DNA from 3 places in the Pseudomonas sp. HLT2-19-2 genome. Region 2 is predicted to be linked to each of the others. Evidence: predicted binding sites of a transcription regulator. Region 2 holds the regulator's gene; each other region holds the start of a gene.
The links. The regulator FliA, encoded in region 2, starts transcription of late flagellar genes. The targets are predictions, from matches to a motif close to CTAAAGTTTNNNNNNNNNNNGCCGNTAA.
Positions count from the first base shown of each region.

Region 1: a site for FliA is predicted at 3,664-3,691, ahead of ACYZTU_RS16420 (methyl-accepting chemotaxis protein). Genes of this name have one in related genera too.
Region 3: a site for FliA is predicted at 3,115-3,142, ahead of ACYZTU_RS16160 (methyl-accepting chemotaxis protein). Genes of this name have one in related genera too.

Region 1 covers NZ_CM142712.1:3,506,743-3,512,292, reverse strand. The annotation lists gene ACYZTU_RS16435 (alpha/beta fold hydrolase) at 1-436, opposite strand, end outside; gene ACYZTU_RS16430 (YqaA family protein) at 522-956, opposite strand; gene ACYZTU_RS16425 (DUF411 domain-containing protein) at 956-1,402, opposite strand; gene ACYZTU_RS16420 (methyl-accepting chemotaxis protein) at 1,607-3,598, opposite strand; gene ACYZTU_RS16415 (hypothetical protein) at 3,830-4,006, shown strand; gene ACYZTU_RS16410 (GNAT family N-acetyltransferase) at 3,995-4,948, opposite strand; partial or broken gene ACYZTU_RS16405 (phenylacetate--CoA ligase family protein) at 4,948-5,550, opposite strand, start outside.
Region 2 covers NZ_CM142712.1:4,486,408-4,491,957, forward strand. The annotation lists gene ACYZTU_RS20845 (chemotaxis protein CheA) at 1-1,708, opposite strand, end outside; gene ACYZTU_RS20850 (protein phosphatase CheZ) at 1,762-2,550, opposite strand; gene ACYZTU_RS20855 (chemotaxis response regulator CheY) at 2,573-2,944, opposite strand; gene fliA (RNA polymerase sigma factor FliA) at 3,112-3,852, opposite strand; gene fleN (flagellar synthesis regulator FleN) at 3,849-4,679, opposite strand; gene flhF (flagellar biosynthesis protein FlhF) at 4,796-5,550, opposite strand, start outside.
Region 3 covers NZ_CM142712.1:3,449,405-3,454,954, reverse strand. The annotation lists gene ACYZTU_RS16170 (AAA family ATPase) at 147-671, opposite strand; gene pnuC (nicotinamide riboside transporter PnuC) at 668-1,231, opposite strand; gene ACYZTU_RS16160 (methyl-accepting chemotaxis protein) at 1,354-2,988, opposite strand; gene ACYZTU_RS16155 (undecaprenyl-diphosphate phosphatase) at 3,280-4,110, shown strand; gene ACYZTU_RS16150 (DUF1294 domain-containing protein) at 4,107-4,535, shown strand; gene ACYZTU_RS16145 (MmcQ/YjbR family DNA-binding protein) at 4,532-4,891, opposite strand; gene ACYZTU_RS16140 (LysR substrate-binding domain-containing protein) at 4,888-5,550, opposite strand, start outside.

The DNA.
Region 1 (5,550 bases), 980 kb from region 2:
TGGAATGCCCAAGCAGGCTGGCCTTCTGGATGCCGAGGGCTTTGAGCAGTTGTTGAGTGTTGGCGGCCAGTTGCTGGAAGCTGTACTGATAGTTGTCCGGTTTGCTGGAGGTGCAGAAACCGATCTGGTCCGGGGCGATGACCCGGTAACCGGCTTCGCTCAGGGCCTTGATCGAGGTTTCCCAGGTTGCACCGCAGAAGTTCTTGCCGTGCATCAGTACGATACTGCGCCCGTTGGCCTTGCCAGACGCGGCAACGTCCATGTAACCCATTTGCAATGATTTGCCCTGGGACTCAAAGGCGAAATGCTTGACCGTGTAGGGATACTCGAAACCCTGCAGTTCCTGACCATATTCCGGGCCTTCGGCGTGAGCAATGACGGGCAGTGCAGCGGTCAGTAGCAGGCCGGGCAGCCATCGGGAGAGGGCGAGGGACATGGGTGAACTCCGTTGGAAATCGGCCGATGCTGGATCGGCACGATTAGGGCGACATTAAACACAGGCAATCACGGTGCATGATCGTTCAACCCATCCAGCCCACTGTGGCCAAAGCCAGCACGCCATAACGGGCGGCCTTGGCGAGGGTCACGATGAATAAAAAACGCCCCAGCGGCTCACGCATCACGCCTGCCACCAAGGTCAGTGGATCACCGATCACGGGCACCCAACTCAGCAGCAACGACCAATGACCATAGCGCTGATAATGGACTCGGGCTTTTTCCAGATGACGCGGGCTGACCGGAAACCAGCGCCGCTCGCGAAACCGCTCGATACTGCGGCCCAGCCACCAGTTCACCAGCGCCCCCAGAACATTGCCCAGCGTCGCCACGGCGAGCAGCGACCAGAGCCAATACTTGCCGCTGAGCAACAGGCCCACCAACACCGCTTCGGACTGCAAGGGCAGCAGGGTTGCCGCACCGAATGCCGCGAAAAACAGCCCGAAATACGCACCGAAGATCAATGGGCGGGGTAGTCCGCCACCACCACATCCGTACCGTCCTTTTTCAGGCCGATCACCTGGTATGCGTCGCTCATGCCGTCCATTTCCATGCCGGGTGAACCCATGGGCATGCCGGGGGCGGCAACGCCCAATAGATCGTCGCGCTTGCTCAAGGCCAACACCTGATCGGCCGGAACATGGCCTTCAACGAATTTGCCGTTGATCAAGCCGGTATGGCACGACGCCAGACGCGGAGGCACGCCGTGCTGTTGCTTGAATTCGATCATGTTGGTTTCGACGTGATCAGCGACTTTGAAGCCGTTGGCCTCCAGATGGCTGATCCATTTTTTGCAGCAACCGCAATTGGCATCACGGTGAACCTCGATCGGGATCAGGTCAGTGGCCTGGGCCAGGGAGGAAATCAACAGGGCGCTCAGGGCGATCAGACGCAGGTGGGTTCGCATGGGGAATCTCGTCTCGAATTGCGGCCAAAAAAATGCATTCTGACCATTTTTTTTGGCCAGGCATTCAAGGAGTGTTTCGAAGTAATACAAAACTGGGCAGCTTTGATCATCGTAGATCAAAGCTGTCAGTCAGATGAGGCGCAGATTACAAGATTGTCAGGTTGGCCGCTGAGTGCCGGGGACGGCACTCAGGGAAGAGCAGAATTAACGAACCTTGAACCGCCCCATGATCGCGCTCACGCGACTGTTGGCTTCCAGCAGTTGTTGGGTATTGAGCTCGCTGGCCTGGCCGCTTTTCACCAGTTCATCGACCATGTGGCGGATCTGCACCATGCTGCGGTTGATCTCTTCGGTCACTGCACTTTGCTGCTCGGCGGCGGTGGCGATCTGGGTGCTGAGGCTGTTGATATGGCTAACGGAACCGGCCATTTCATCCAGACCGGTGTTGACCCGTGCCGTGGCATCGGCGGCCGATTGGCAACTGGCCTGGGTGTTTTCCATGGCGCTTACCGACGAACTCACGCCCTGAGTCAGGCGGGTCAGCATTTCGTTGATTTCCGAGGTGCTGGCCTGAGTGCGGGCGGCAAGGGCACGCACTTCATCCGCCACCACCGCAAAACCGCGGCCTTGTTCGCCGGCACGGGCTGCTTCGATGGCAGCGTTGAGTGCCAACAAGTTGGTTTGCCCGGCAATGGCGCCGATCACTCCGAGAATCTCAGTGATGCGTTGCGCGTCCTGCTGCATGCTTTCGACCTTATGAGTGGCGCTGGCCACTTCGTCGATCAGCGCAATCACGCTGCTGGACGCTTCGCCCACCACGACCCGCGAACGGTCGGCGTTTTCGTTGGCGCGCTGGGTGAACGCAGCGGTTTCGGCGGCGTTCTGCGCGACGCTCTCGGCGGTGGAACTCATCTCGGTGATGGCGGTGACGGTCTGATCGGTTTCCGAAGCGTGACGCACCAGAATCTGGCTGGTGTGGGCGGACGTGCGTTGCAGGTTATCCAGGCTGGATGCCATGGCGCCAGTGGCCTGGGTGACTTCGCCGATCATGTTCTGCAAGTAGGCGATGAAGGCGTTGACCGAGTGGCCGATGGCGCCCAGTTCGTCTTCGGCGCGAATGGTGATGCGTTTGGTCAGGTCGGCGCCACCGGCAGACAGTGCGTCGATGTTGGCCTTTAGGGCTTTCATCCGCTGGATCAGTTGGCGAATCGCGTAGATCTGCAACAACACCAGCAGGATCACCATCGGGATTTGCAGCAGGCTCAGCGTGCTGAGCACGTCGTCGCGCTGGGCGGTGATCAGCTTGGTCGGCAAAGCCGTGGCAAGGAACCAGGGTGTGCCTTCAATCGGACGCATGAAGAAAGTATTGGGTTCGCCGTTGTCGTCGAATTCGACACGCTGCGACTGGTCACGGTTTTGCAGGCCGGCCTTCACCTGAGTGGCGAACGGCGAGTTGCCGGCCAGTTCACTGATGTTCTTCAGTACAATCGGCCCGCTGATGCGCGAGCTGTTGCTGATGATCTTGCCGTCGGCCTCGACGATCAGCATTTCGGCGCCGAGGTCTTTTTCCTTGCGCGCGATCAGGTCATTGAAGAAGCCCAGGGTCACATCGATGGTCGAGACACCGTAGGCCGCGCCATTCTTCTGGATTGCCATGGCGCAGTTGGTGCGCGGCTCGGCGCTGGCGTCATCTTTATAAGCAGCTGCCCAGGCGCATTGGCCGCGAGGGGTCTGCATGCCACCCTTGTACCAGGTCTGGTCGTAATAGTTGGGCGCGGCGTCGCTGTTCCAGAACGTGTTAACGGCCAATTTCCCCGAGGCATCGCGGTGCCAGAAGGTGCTGAACTTGTTGCGTCCGGCTTCACGCTGACCGGGCAGTGGCCAGATGCCGCCGCCGAAGACTTTCAATTCACCGTATTGGTCCACTAACCCCGGCAGAACGCTGTCGATGGCCGCACTGTCGAGCAGGGGAATGGTCTGGGTGATGCTGCGCTGTTGCGCCTGAACCTTGTTTAATTCGCCCTGGATTTGCTCGGCGACTTCGGCGATGCGGTTGAGGGCCACTAGTTCTTCGGTGTGGCGCAGCTTGGGTGCGACCAACTGGCTGATGCCGACCACTGTCAGCACGGACAACAGCAGAATGAACAGGACCAGAAATAGCGTGTAACGAGCCTGGATGGTACGGAATGCGGGCATGGGACCGGTCCTTGTGCAGCGTTCTTGTTGTGATTATTGGTATGGAAATTAGGCGCTTTCAAGGGCTATCGGCTGGGGAAAGCCGAGCATTAGGTACGATAGTGCAAGAAAGGCGTGAGGTGACGGGTGGCGCGCGTGAAAGGTGTCGTAGTGGATACTAACTAACGCAGCCAGCGTGTACTTAGTACTTGTTCAGTTACCTATGCCCATTTCTAATTAATGTCTAGACCAATGAAACAGGGCACTTTCCAGATGTTGGCATTGGTGGGAAGCAATCCCACCGTGCTGAACACGAAGATAATGGATGAGCAGAAACTGCACAGGAACATCAAAGGCTTCGATCCGGAAAATGTCACCCCCAAGCAAGAACCGGGTAATGACTTTCTTCGAAAAAACTCAAGCGGCTGAGCAAGCGCTGTCCTTTGCAGCCTTGCTGCTGAGGGTGTTGCCGTTTTGCTGTAAGTCGTCATGCAACCGTTGCATGTGCGGGCAATGCAGTTCGAGTTGCCGAGGCTCGGCCCCTCGATGAAACAGCGCGAACCACCCTTGACTGTATAGCGTGGGCATCAGCCCGGTGAAGGTGAAACCGAGGGCCGACAAACTGCTTAAATCCTCGGCAAAGTGCCAGGACAGTTCGAGTTTGGCCGAGATCAGCCAGTGCCTGGGCAGGTGCCGGATTTGATCCAGAAGATGTTTGTTCAAGCGCTGAATGAGCATTTCGAACCGTTCATGGTGTTGTTCGATTTGCACGGGCAGAGGGAGGCAAGGCGCCATGCCCTGGTAAGTACCAAACACTGAACAAAGATGCTGCATGAACGCTCGGCAACTCTCGGGCCATGGGATATCGGGAAGTGGGCGTGAGTGTCCTTCATTGATGTGACAACCCAGCACCATGGTTTCCCGCAACGGTTCAGTGAGTGGCGACGCGATGTAGTCGGGAAGCAAACCAGTGCTATGAAAGCCGATTTTTTCTGCGATGCGTTGCGTGTACGGATGGTGAGTCACTTGCTTGGTCGAGAGGCTTTTAAGTTTCAAGGATTCTGAAAGCTCGATGAGTTGCGAGCCAAGAAGCGTCGCGACGTTTTGCCCCTGAGCGGCGGGATGCACCGCCATGAGCGCCAGTTCAGCGGTTAATGAAAGCGCATCGAGGCACAACGCGGCGTGTCCCAGGACGTACTTGTCGTCCACCGCAACGACGGATTGCCAGCGGCCCTCGGCATTGTGCTGACTGATCAGGGCTGGCAAGTAAATATCTGGCTTGGCGTAATGATCGCCGTAGATCTCGCGAAATAACTGGCTCACGGCCTGTGCGTCGGATGGCTGGTAGCGTCGAAAAATCAGCTGGCTCATTAATCGGGCTCCGGCGAGGGGGCGTCATACACGCGTAAGTCCAGGATCCGCGGTTGTTTGCCGGAGCGGGGATGCAGGCTCAGGTCTGTGACTGCGCAGGGCAGGACTCGCAACTCGAGCAGCCCATCGCGACTCAGGTCGTCGATGTCGGGGTATTGGGTGACCAGCGCTTCCTGTAATGCCCGCAGCGTTGGCTCGACACTCTGTTGCTGGGGCCCGGGTACCCATTTCAAACTCAGAATGTCCTTGTAACCGGTATTTTCGATGAGCAACTGCCATTGGTTACTGTTGGCAATCCGCTCGACGATCTCGCTTATTTCGGCGGGAAACAGCGACATCACTCCGACTCGTATCCGCTGGCTGTACGCACTTCCCCCTTTAGCGCAAATTTACGCCTCGAGGTCGCGCCGGGTTCACGCCAGCAGGCAAGGTCACCCACCGGGTAACGCAGCAAGGGCATGAGCCGACGAGCCAGATTGGTCACAACTAACAGCCCGGTGCGATCGCATTCTTCGATGACCTCACCGGTGAGTTCATCGACGATTTCCAATAGGGTATGGCGTTCGAACACCCGATGTTCGCCCAATGCACAGTCGCGGTCG
Region 2 (5,550 bases):
GTCCGGAGACATCGGAAATTTCGGTCTTGGTCGAGAAACCCGGCGCGAAGATCAGGTTGAAGCAGTCGGACTCGCTGAGGCGATCTGCTGCATCCTTGTCCATCAAACCTTTTTTCACCGCGATACCGCGCAAAACATCGGCGTCCATGCCCTTGCCGTCATCAGAGATGGACAGCAGGATGTGGTCGCCTTCCTGTTCTGCGGACAGGATCACCTTGCCGCTGCGAGGCTTGCCCATCGCTTCGCGCTCGGCCGGCTCTTCGATACCGTGGTCAACCGAGTTGCGCACCAAGTGGACCAGCGGGTCGGCCAGGGCCTCGACGAGGTTCTTGTCGAGGTCGGTTTCTTCGCCGACCAGCTCCAGGTTGATCTCTTTCTTGAGCTGACGAGCCAGGTCGCGAACCAGGCGCGGGAAGCGCCCGAAGACCTTCTTGATCGGTTGCATCCGGGTCTTCATGACCGCAGTTTGCAGGTCGGCCGTGACCACATCGAGGTTCGACACCGCCTTGGACATGGCTTCGTCGCCGCTGTTGAGGCCCAGACGGACCAAACGGTTACGCACCAGTACCAACTCGCCGACCATGTTCATGATTTCGTCGAGACGCGCGGTATCGACCCGCACGGTCGTCTCGGCTTCGCTGGCCGGTTTTTCCGCCGGTGGCGCGGCCGGGGCACGAGCCGGAGCCGGTGCAGCAGCAACAGGCTTCGGCGCTTCGGCTTTAGGCTCGGGCGCTTTGGCAACGGGTTTCGCTGCTACAGCCTTGGCAACTGGCGCCGCAACCGAAGCGCTGGCGCCCGACGCGGTACCGACTTCAGTAAACTTGCCTTTGCCGTGCAATTCGTCGAGCAGCGATTCGAACTCGTGATCGGAGATCAGATCGCCGCCAGCCGCTTTAGCGGTTGGCGCAGCCGGGGCCGGGACCGCAGCAATGGCCGATTCCAGCGCATCAACGGCAAAGTTACCCTTGCCGTGCAGCTGATCGAGCAGTGCTTCGAACTCGTCGTCGGTGATATCGGAGCTGTCGCCTGCCGCTTTCGGGGCAGCCGGTGCGGCTGGCGCCGCAGCTACCGCATCGACGGCGAACTGGCCTTTACCGTGCAGTTGATCGAGCAACGACTCGAACTCGGCATCGGTGATTTCGTCGCTGCCCGCCGCATTGCTACTCGGCGCTGGCACAGCTGCCGGGGCTTCTGCCTGCGCCTTGACGGCGTTCAGCGAGTCCAGCAATTGTTCGAATTCGTTATCGGTGATGTCGCCCGACTCGCTGTCAGCAGCCGGTGCTTCGAACACTTCGGCAACCGGTGCGGATTCTTCAGTTTTCGGCTCGGCCAGACGGGCCAGAGCTGCCAGCAATTCAGGCGTGGCAGCAGTGATCGGGCTGCGCTCGCGGACTTCGGTAAACATGCTGTTCACCGCATCCAGCGCTTCGAGAACCACGTCCATCAATTCCGAGTCGACGCGACGTTCACCCTTGCGCAGGATGTCGAACACGTTCTCGGCGATGTGACAGCACTCCACCAGCTCGTTGAGCTGGAGGAAGCCGGCGCCTCCTTTTACAGTGTGAAAACCGCGAAAAATTGCATTGAGCAAGTCCGCATCATCAGGTCGGCTTTCAAGCTCGACCAGCTGTTCGGACAGTTGCTCTAGAATCTCGCCGGCCTCAACCAGGAAATCCTGAAGGATCTCTTCATCGGCGCCGAAGCTCATTAAGGGGGTGCTCCCGAGGTCTAAAAACCTAAAAAACCTAAAATGCTAAAACTCTAAAATCCTAGGCTGGATAACAAATCGTCCACATCGTCCTGACCGGACACAACATCTTCTCTTTTATCGGCATGAATCTGCGGACCTTCACCCTGAGAGAGATGTTTTTGTGGATCTTTTTCAGCCAGCATCGCTTCACGGTCATGTTCGATGCCCGCAAAGCGGTCCACCTGACTGGCCATGAGCACGAGCTTGAGCAGGTTGCTTTCAACTTCGGTGACCAATTGGGTCACACGCTTAATCACCTGACCGGTGAGGTCCTGGTAATCCTGAGCGAGCAGAATGTCGTTGAGGTTGCTCGACACAACGCGATTGTCTTCGCTGCTGCGTGTCAGGAAACCGTCGACTCGCCGGGCCAGTTCGCGGAACTCTTCAGCCCCGACTTCGCGCCGCATGAACCGTCCCCAGTCGGTGCTCAAGGCCTGCGCTTCATTGCTCAGGCCGTTGACCAGCGGCGTGGCGTTTTCCACCAGGTCCATGGTGCGGTTGGCCGCGGCCTCGGTCAGCTTGACCACATAGCCCAGACGCTCGGTGGCGTCCGTGATTTGTGACACTTCCTCGGCTTGCGGCATGTTCGGGTCAATCTGGAAATTGACGATCGCGCTATGCAGCTCGCGAGTGAGCTTGCCCACTTCCTGGTACAGGCCGCGGTCACGGGTCTGGTTGAGCTCATGGATCAGTTGCACGGCGTCGCCGAACCTGCCTTTTTCAAGGCTTTCGACCAGTTCAACAGCGTGTTTTTTCAGGGTCGACTCGAAATCGCCCTGTGAAGATTCGTTATGCTCCATAGCTCCCCCGTGGCGCAGTTTCTCAACCGATGCGTTCGAAAATCTTTTCGATTTTTTCTTTCAACGCCTGGGCCGTAAAGGGTTTGACCACATAGCCGTTAACACCGGCCTGGGCTGCCTCGATGATCTGCTCGCGCTTGGCTTCAGCGGTCACCATCAGCACCGGCAGATGCTTGAGCTTTTCATCGGCACGCACATGGCGCAGCAGATCGATACCGGTCATGCCAGGCATGTTCCAGTCCGTTACCAGAAAGTCGATGCTCCCGCTGTTGAGAACAGGAATGGCAGTGATGCCATCATCGGCCTCGACCGTGTTGGTGAACCCAAGGTCACGCAACAGGTTTTTTATGATCCGCCGCATCGTTGAGAAGTCATCAACGATGAGGATTTTCATGTTCTTGTTCAATTCGACCTCCAAGCAGTCTTAAACGCGCCCAGCACCTGGACGCGCCATTTCAATCAATCCGGCAAAGCACTCAATGACTGTCTGGAGCACAACAGATCGGGACCCGTGCGGTTCAACACCCCACCAGCCGCGTTCGCAGTGCCCCCACACTGCCTTCAGCGCGCTCGCCACTCCCCCAAACGCCCCCGCAAACGGGCCGCGCACTGGCTGTGTAACTGGCTGACCCGCGATTCGCTGACCCCCAGGACTTCACCGATTTCCTTGAGATTCAACTCTTCGTCGTAGTACAGCGCCAACACCAGTCGCTCACGCTCCGGCAAATTGGCAATCGCGTCCGCCAGTGCCATCTGGAAGCGTTCATCTTCCAGATCGCGCGACGGCTCCAGATGAGCACTGGCGCCATCCTCGTGCAGCCCTTCGTGTTCGCCGTCCTGCAACAGATCGTCGAAACTGAATAACCGGCTGCCCAGGGTGTCGTTCAAAATCCCGTAATAATCGTCGAGACTCAATTGGAGTTCGGCCGCAACCTCGTGATCTTTAGCGTCACGACCGGTTTTAGCTTCAATCGAGCGAATGGCGTCGCTGACCATCCGGGTATTGCGGTGGACCGAACGTGGCGCCCAGTCCCCCTTGCGTACTTCATCGAGCATCGCGCCGCGGATTCGTATGCCCGCGTACGTCTCGAAACTCGCGCCTTTGCTGGCGTCGTATTTGGTCGACACTTCAAGCAGGCCAATCATCCCGGCCTGGATCAGGTCTTCGACCTGGACACTGGCCGGCAGACGCGCCAGCAAGTGGTAGGCAATGCGTTTAACCAGTGGCGCGTAACGCTCGATCAGCTCGTACTGCGCGTCACGTGCCGACTTCTTGTAGAGGTTGTAGCCGCTGGCTGTCATAACACCGGTCCTGCCGTTTGTTGCACGAGGCGCTCGACGAAAAACTCCAGGTGCCCACGCGGGTTGGCAGGCAACGGCCAGGTATCGACCTTCTGTGCAATGGCCTTGAACGCCAGGGAGCACTTGGAACGCGGGAAGGCTTCATAGACGGCGCGCTGTTTCTGCACAGCCTTACGCACGCTTTCGTCGTAAGGCACCGCGCCGACGTATTGTAAGGCGACGTCGAGGAAGCGATCTGTGACCTTGGTCAACTTGGCGAACAGGTTGCGACCTTCCTGCGGGCTCTGGGCCATGTTGGCCAGGACGCGGAAGCGGTTCATGCCGTAATCGCGGTTTAGCAGTTTGATCAGTGCGTAGGCATCAGTGATCGAGGTCGGTTCGTCGCAGACCACCAGCAAGACTTCTTGCGCTGCACGAACGAAACTGACTACCGAGTCACCAATGCCCGCAGCGGTGTCGATCACCAATACGTCGAGATTGTCGCCGATATCGCTGAACGCCTGGATCAGGCCGGCGTGTTGGGCCGGGCTCAGATGGACCATGCTTTGAGTGCCGGACGCGGCCGGGACGATGCGGATGCCGCCAGGGCCCTGCAACAGAACGTCGCGCAGCTCACAGCGGCCTTCGATCACGTCGGCCAACGTACGTTTGGGTGTCAGTCCCAGCAGGACGTCAACGTTCGCCAGCCCCAGATCGGCGTCCAGCAGCATGACGCGCCGGCCGAGTTCAGCTAGAGCCAGGGACAAGTTCACTGACACGTTAGTTTTCCCGACGCCACCTTTGCCGCCGGTCACCGCGATCACCTGTACGGGATGCATGCTGCCCATGAATTTTCTTTACCTTGTCTTACTTAGACGGAGGCCACATTACTGGCTGCGCGTTCACAAAATGAACAATGCATGGCAGACCATCGATGTAGGTACAAAAACAGTTCATTAATACCTCAGCCGACCTGCTTGGTCGGGCTGTGGTAAATATCAGCGAACATGTCAGCCATGGCTTCTTCGCTGGGTTCTTCTTGCATTTGCACGCTTACGGCGCGACTGACCAACTGATGACGACGCGGCAGATGCAAATCATCCGGAATCCGCGGGCCATCGGTCAGGTAGGCCACCGGCAATTCATGACTGATGGCCAGGCTCAACACCTCGCCCAGACTTGCCGTTTCATCCAGTTTAGTCAGGATGCAGCCAGCGAGGCCGCAGCGTTTGTAACTGTGATAAGCGGCCGTTAGAACCTGTTTCTGGCTGGTGGTTGCCAACACCAGATAATTTTTCGATTTGATCCCACGACCGGCCAGGCTTTCGAGCTGCATGCGCAGTGCCGGATCGCTGGCCTGGAGGCCCGCGGTATCGATCAGCACCACGCGTTTGCGCAGCAAGGGCTCCAGCGCCTGCACCAGCGACTGACCCGGGTCGACGTGAGTCACCGACACATTGAGGATCCGGCCGAGGGTCTTGAGCTGCTCCTGAGCACCAATACGGTAGCTGTCCATGCTCACCAACGCGATATTCTGCGCGCCGTACTTGAGCACGTAGCGGGCAGCGAGCTTGGCCAGCGTGGTGGTCTTGCCCATGCCGGCAGGGCCGACCATGGCAATCACACCGCCCTCTTCCAGCGGCTCGACTTCCGGTGTGGCGATCATCCGCGCCAGGTGCGCCAGCAACATGCGCCAGGCCTGACGAGGTTCTTCAATAT
Region 3 (5,550 bases), 1.0 Mb from region 2:
GTCATTGCTCGCTAAGGGCGCTGAAGGCGGGTTGTATCAGTGGCTTAACATTTTCTTGACGCCGTGCTCGAGCCGCTTTAACTCGAGGGTTTGCGCAGGGACGGGTGTTTCAGGAACGGACATTTTCGGCAGGGAGGGGTACCCTGTCAGGCCTTGAGCAAGCGCGTCACAGCCTCGAATGCCGCGTCCTTGCGCTGTTCCCAATCACCTTGCAGTACCTGGAAAGGCTGGCGGTGCAGGTCAAGCCATTGACGGCTGGCCTGGAAAAACGCCTGGCGTTCTGCCAGTTGCGGTTGGCAACGCTGCCCGTCGTCATGCCAGGCCACGGTTTCAGGGCTCAGCAGCAAATGCAGGTCATAGTGCCGTGCCAGCAATGCTTGCTCGATCCACGTCGGGCTAGCGCCAAACAAAGTGCGACTCCAAAGGATATTGCTTAAGAGGTGCGTATCGAGAATCAACAGTGACGGTTGTTGGGCGCGTGCTTCATCTTCCCAAGCCAGCTGGCCATGTGCTATGGGTGAAATGTCTTCGTAGCAGGTTACGCGGGCTTCATTTTCGATGAAATGCCGAACGTACTCACCGACCAATATGCCGCCAAAATTGGCGTGAATCTCACTCGAAAGCCAGCTTTTGCCGCTGGATTCTGGCCCTGTCAGCACCAACACTTTCATGTGCGCAGTGCCGGATCGGCCCGCCATTCCCGCCAGCCTTGCACGGCAATCAGGGTGAACAATGCGTAGAGCCCGGCGGTCAGATACATCTCTTTGTAGATAAACAGCCCGACGAAGATCACATCCAGGGCGATCCACAGCGGCCAGCACTGCACGCGTTTTTGCGCCATCCACACTTGCGCCACCAGGCTGAAGCCCGTCAGCGCAGCATCGAGCCAAGGCTGCGCGGCGTCGGTCCAGTTCGCCATAGCAGCACCCAACAACAAACTGCCGACCGCTCCAATGACCAGGCCGAAAGCGACCGATTTACCGTCGAGCAGGCTGACTTGCCGACCCTGGTGCGCATCCCCCGCACGCGTCCACTGCCACCAGCCATAGAGCTGCAACGCGGCGTAAATCACCTGCAGCAGCATGTCCGAGTACAGCTTCACCTCAAAAAAGATCCAGCTATAAAGCAGCACCATGACCAGGCCGATCGGCCAGCACCAGGGGTTCTGTTTGACGGTCAACCAAACGGCAATGACACCGAGGGTGGCGGCAAACAGTTCAAGCCCGGACATGGCGGTTCCTTGGGGGAAGTTTAAGAGGAGGGGCGGATTGTAACGGCAGACGCTACCGAGTAGAACCGGCGTGCGCTGTCCTTTGTAGCAGCTGCCGAGCTAGGCAACTGCTACAAAGGCGGTTACACCCGGAACTGCTTGAGCAGACCGTTCAACTGCTCACTCAATTCCTTCAGGTGAACGCTGGCCACGCTCGACTGTTCGGCCGCCAGCGCCGTGCTGTGGGATAACCCGGCTGCCTGGGTGACGTTCTGGTTGATGTCCTCGACCACATGCGCCTGTTGCAAGGTCGCGCTGGCGATGGAGGCGTTCAACCCGTTGAGGTTGCGCAGCGCCTGGCCAATGGCATTCAGGCTTGCACCGGCCAGACCGGCCTGCTCGATGGTCAACTGCGATGCACGGCTGCTGTCGCCGATCACTTTGACCGCCGCTTCGGAATGACTTTGCAGGCGCTCGATCATCGACTGGATCTCGGCCGTGGACTTCTGGGTACGCTGGGCCAGCAGTCGCACTTCATCGGCCACCACCGCAAAACCGCGGCCTTGCTCGCCGGCCCGGGCGGCTTCGATGGCCGCGTTGAGGGCCAGCAGGTTGGTTTGCTCGGCGATGGAACGGATCACTTCGAGGACGCTGCCAATCTGCGTGCTTTCGGCGGCCAGGGTGCGAATCACTTCCACCGCCTGATCGATGGTGGACGACAATTTGTCAATTTGTTGCAGGCTGCCATCGATATTGATCTGGCCCTGCTGCGCCTGAGACTCGGCATCGCGCATTTCGCTGGCGGCGTGCTCGGCGTTTTTCGCAACATCGTGAACGCCATACGTCACTTCATTGATGGCAGTGGCCACCAGTTCCATTTGTTGCGACTGCTGCTGGCTACGTTGCTGGGCCTGGGCGGCGTCGTTGCCCAGTTCACTGGACGACTGGCCCAGGGCACTGGCGGACACTTGCAGTTCTTTGATCACCAGTCGCAGCTTGGCGGTGAAGGCGTTGAAGTGTCGTGCCAGTTGCGTGACTTCATCCTGGCCATGGGTGTCGAGGCTGCGGGTCAGGTCGCTCTCGCCGCTGGCGATGTTGGCCATGGCGTTCACGGTTTCCTGCAGTGGACGCACGATGCTGCGGGCAATCAGGATCACCAACAGCGCCATGATCAGGGCAATCACCAGCCCCACGAACGAGGCCTTCCAAACCTGGCTATAGAACTCGGCCTGCATGTCATCGATGTACACGCCCGAACCGATCACCCAGCCCCAGGGTTCGAACAGTTTGACGTAGGACGTTTTTTCTACCGGCGCACTGGCCCCCGGTTTAGGCCAGCGATAGTCGATGGTGCCGGCACCCTTGCTCTTGGCGACGGCGACCATTTCGTTAAACAGGGCAAAGCCATCCGGGTCGCGGATTGCCGCGAGGTTCTGGCCATCGAGTTTCGGATTGGCCGGGTGCATGATCATCACCGGCGTCAGGTCATTGATCCAGAAGTAGTCATTCTGGTCATAGCGCAGACCGCGAACAGCTGTCAGTGCCTGCTTCTGCGCAGCATCGCGGGTGAGGGTGCCGGCGGTTTCGAGGTCGTGGTAATAGGTCAGAATACCGCTGGCGGTTTGCACCACATGCTGGGTTTTCTGAGCTTTGGCGTGGTACAGGTCATCGTGAATCTGCTTGAGCATCAAAACGCCCAACGTCATTAGCATCATCACGGCCACGATCAAGATGAGCCACAAACGTCGGCTGATCGACAAACTGCGCAAGCTGTTCATAACGCTGCCACTCCGGTTTTTTTTCTTGTAATGAATGATCGCCAGCATCCAACCACACTTTGCCTATCGGTCATATCCGACCCAAGTCCAATAACGCGGCAGCGCTAATCGGACTTGTCTGATAGGATTTCGGCCCCGCACGGAAAAACCTGAATTCAAGTTGATTTTTCACGGAATTTTTATGGTTTCGTCTGAATCCTGTGCGCGCGGGACGTCAGCTACGCTGATCGCAGTTAACGCTCTGACACATATTAACGGGGCATGCTTTTACGCATCGCCTTTGGGGGATTGATGGATCTTTGGACGGCCTTGCAGGCATTGATTTTAGGCGTTGTAGAAGGGCTGACGGAGTTTTTGCCCATTTCCAGTACCGGTCACCAAATTATTGTGGCGGACTTGCTCAACTTCGGTGGCGAGCGGGCCATGGCCTTCAACATCATTATTCAGTTGGGGGCGATTCTGGCGGTGGTGTGGGAGTTTCGCCGCAAGATATTCGATGTGGTTATCGGTTTGCCGACGCAGCCGAGCGCTCGACGCTTTACCGCGAACCTGCTGATCGCCTTCCTGCCAGCCGTGGTATTGGGGGTGATTTTCGCTGATCTGATCCACGAGTATCTGTTCAACCCGATCACCGTGGCCACGGCGTTGGTCGTGGGCGGTATCGTCATGCTGTGGGCTGAGAAGCGTCAGCATGAAGTGCATGCCCACACCGTCGACGAAATCACCTGGAAAGACGCGCTGAAAGTTGGTTTTGCCCAGTGCCTGGCAATGATTCCTGGGACCTCGCGCTCCGGCTCGACGATCATTGGCGGTTTGCTGTTCGGCTTGTCGCGCAAGACCGCCACCGAGTTTTCTTTCTTCCTGGCGATGCCGACGATGGTCGGCGCGGCGGTGTACTCAGGCTACAAGTATCGCGACCTGTTCGTTCCGGCTGATTTTCCGGTGTTCGCGATCGGTTTCGTGACGGCGTTCATCTTCGCGATGATTGCCGTCAGAGCCTTGCTCGTGTTCATCGGCAGCCACAGCTATGCGGCGTTTGCCTGGTATCGCATCGCGTTCGGCCTGGTCATCCTGGCCACCTGGCAGTTCGGCTGGATCGACTGGACCGCGGTCAAGCCATGAATGATGGCAGCTCGCGCAACAAGCCCGGACGCAAGCCTGGAGGAGAGATCCAGCAACCACGGCTGAAACTGCTGGTGTTCGCGGTGCTGTGCGCGCTGCCGCTGTTCGGCGCGATGTCGTTGTGGCTGCGCGGGGTTTCGGTAATTCCCCTGGCGGCGTACGGGATTGTCAGCATGCTGGCGTTCTTTCTGTACTGGAGCGACAAGCGCAAGGCCCGGGCCGACCATTGGCGCACGCCGGAGAACGTGCTGCATGCGGTGGAACTCGCCGGCGGCTGGCCGGGCGCCTTGCTGGCACAGCAGCTGTTTCGGCACAAGACGCGCAAAGTGTCGTTTCAGCTGATCTTCTGGGTGATCGTGCTGCTGCATCAAGTGTTCTGGATCGATCAATTGTTCCTGGGGGCCAATCTGCTGGCGCTGTTTTAAAGCAGCAGTCCGACCTGGGTACGCTTGGGCAACTTGCTCACCACCAATTGATGGGAACGCTGCAACAAGCCTTGCAGCTCTTCGGTGCCCACAGGGTAGGGCGTTTCCATGATGATCCACTGAGCCCGCGCCAGATACGGCGCCGGGCGGATTCCCGGGCGGTCGCAATGACCGAGAAACAAGTCCTTGTCGACCTTGAAGGCCAGGGATTCGCCCCGCAGATTCTGCAAAGCAAACATCTTGTTCCCCGCAATCGAAAACACCCGTACGCCACCCCACTTGTAGTCTTCCCGCGCTCCCGGCAGCGCGAGACAGAATTGCGCGACGTCCTCTTCGCTCATACGTCCAGCCTTCATATCAGTCGGTCCCCGCAGGCATTGAATGATTCGATCAAATGGTCGAGCCAGGCGCGTACGGCCGGCATCACCCCGCGTCGATGAGGGTAGACCGCTTGCAGCCAGCCGCCAGGCAGCGACCAATCGGGCAGCAACTGCACCAGCGAGCCGTTTTCCAGTTCCTGCTCGCAATACATCATCGGCAGCATGGTAAAACCCTGGCCAGCGAGGGTGCAGGCCTTGCGCACGATAAAGTCATCGATGCCCAATCGCGCTTCGAGGCTCAACTCAAAGCTTTTGCCCTGTTGGTTGAGCATGCGTATATGCACCAGGCGGTCGGCTTCCAGGGCGCCGAGCACGGGCAGGTTTTTCAGGTCTTCGGGGTGGTTGATTTCACGTCCGTGCAAGAACGCGGGGCTGGCGACCAGCGCCATCTGTGCCTGGCGCAAACGTCGAGTGACCAGCAGCGGATCCTCGTCGCCCAACTCACGCACCCGCAGCGCGACATCGACGCCCTCGGTCACCAGATCGACACGGCGGTTGAGCAGCATGACTTCCAGTTGAACCTGAGGAAACTTTTCAAGGAAATCGCTAATCACTGTCGGCAGAATTTGGTTGGCCAGCCCGACGGGGCAGGACACCCGCAAACGCCCGCGAGGTTCGCTGGACATGCTGGCGAC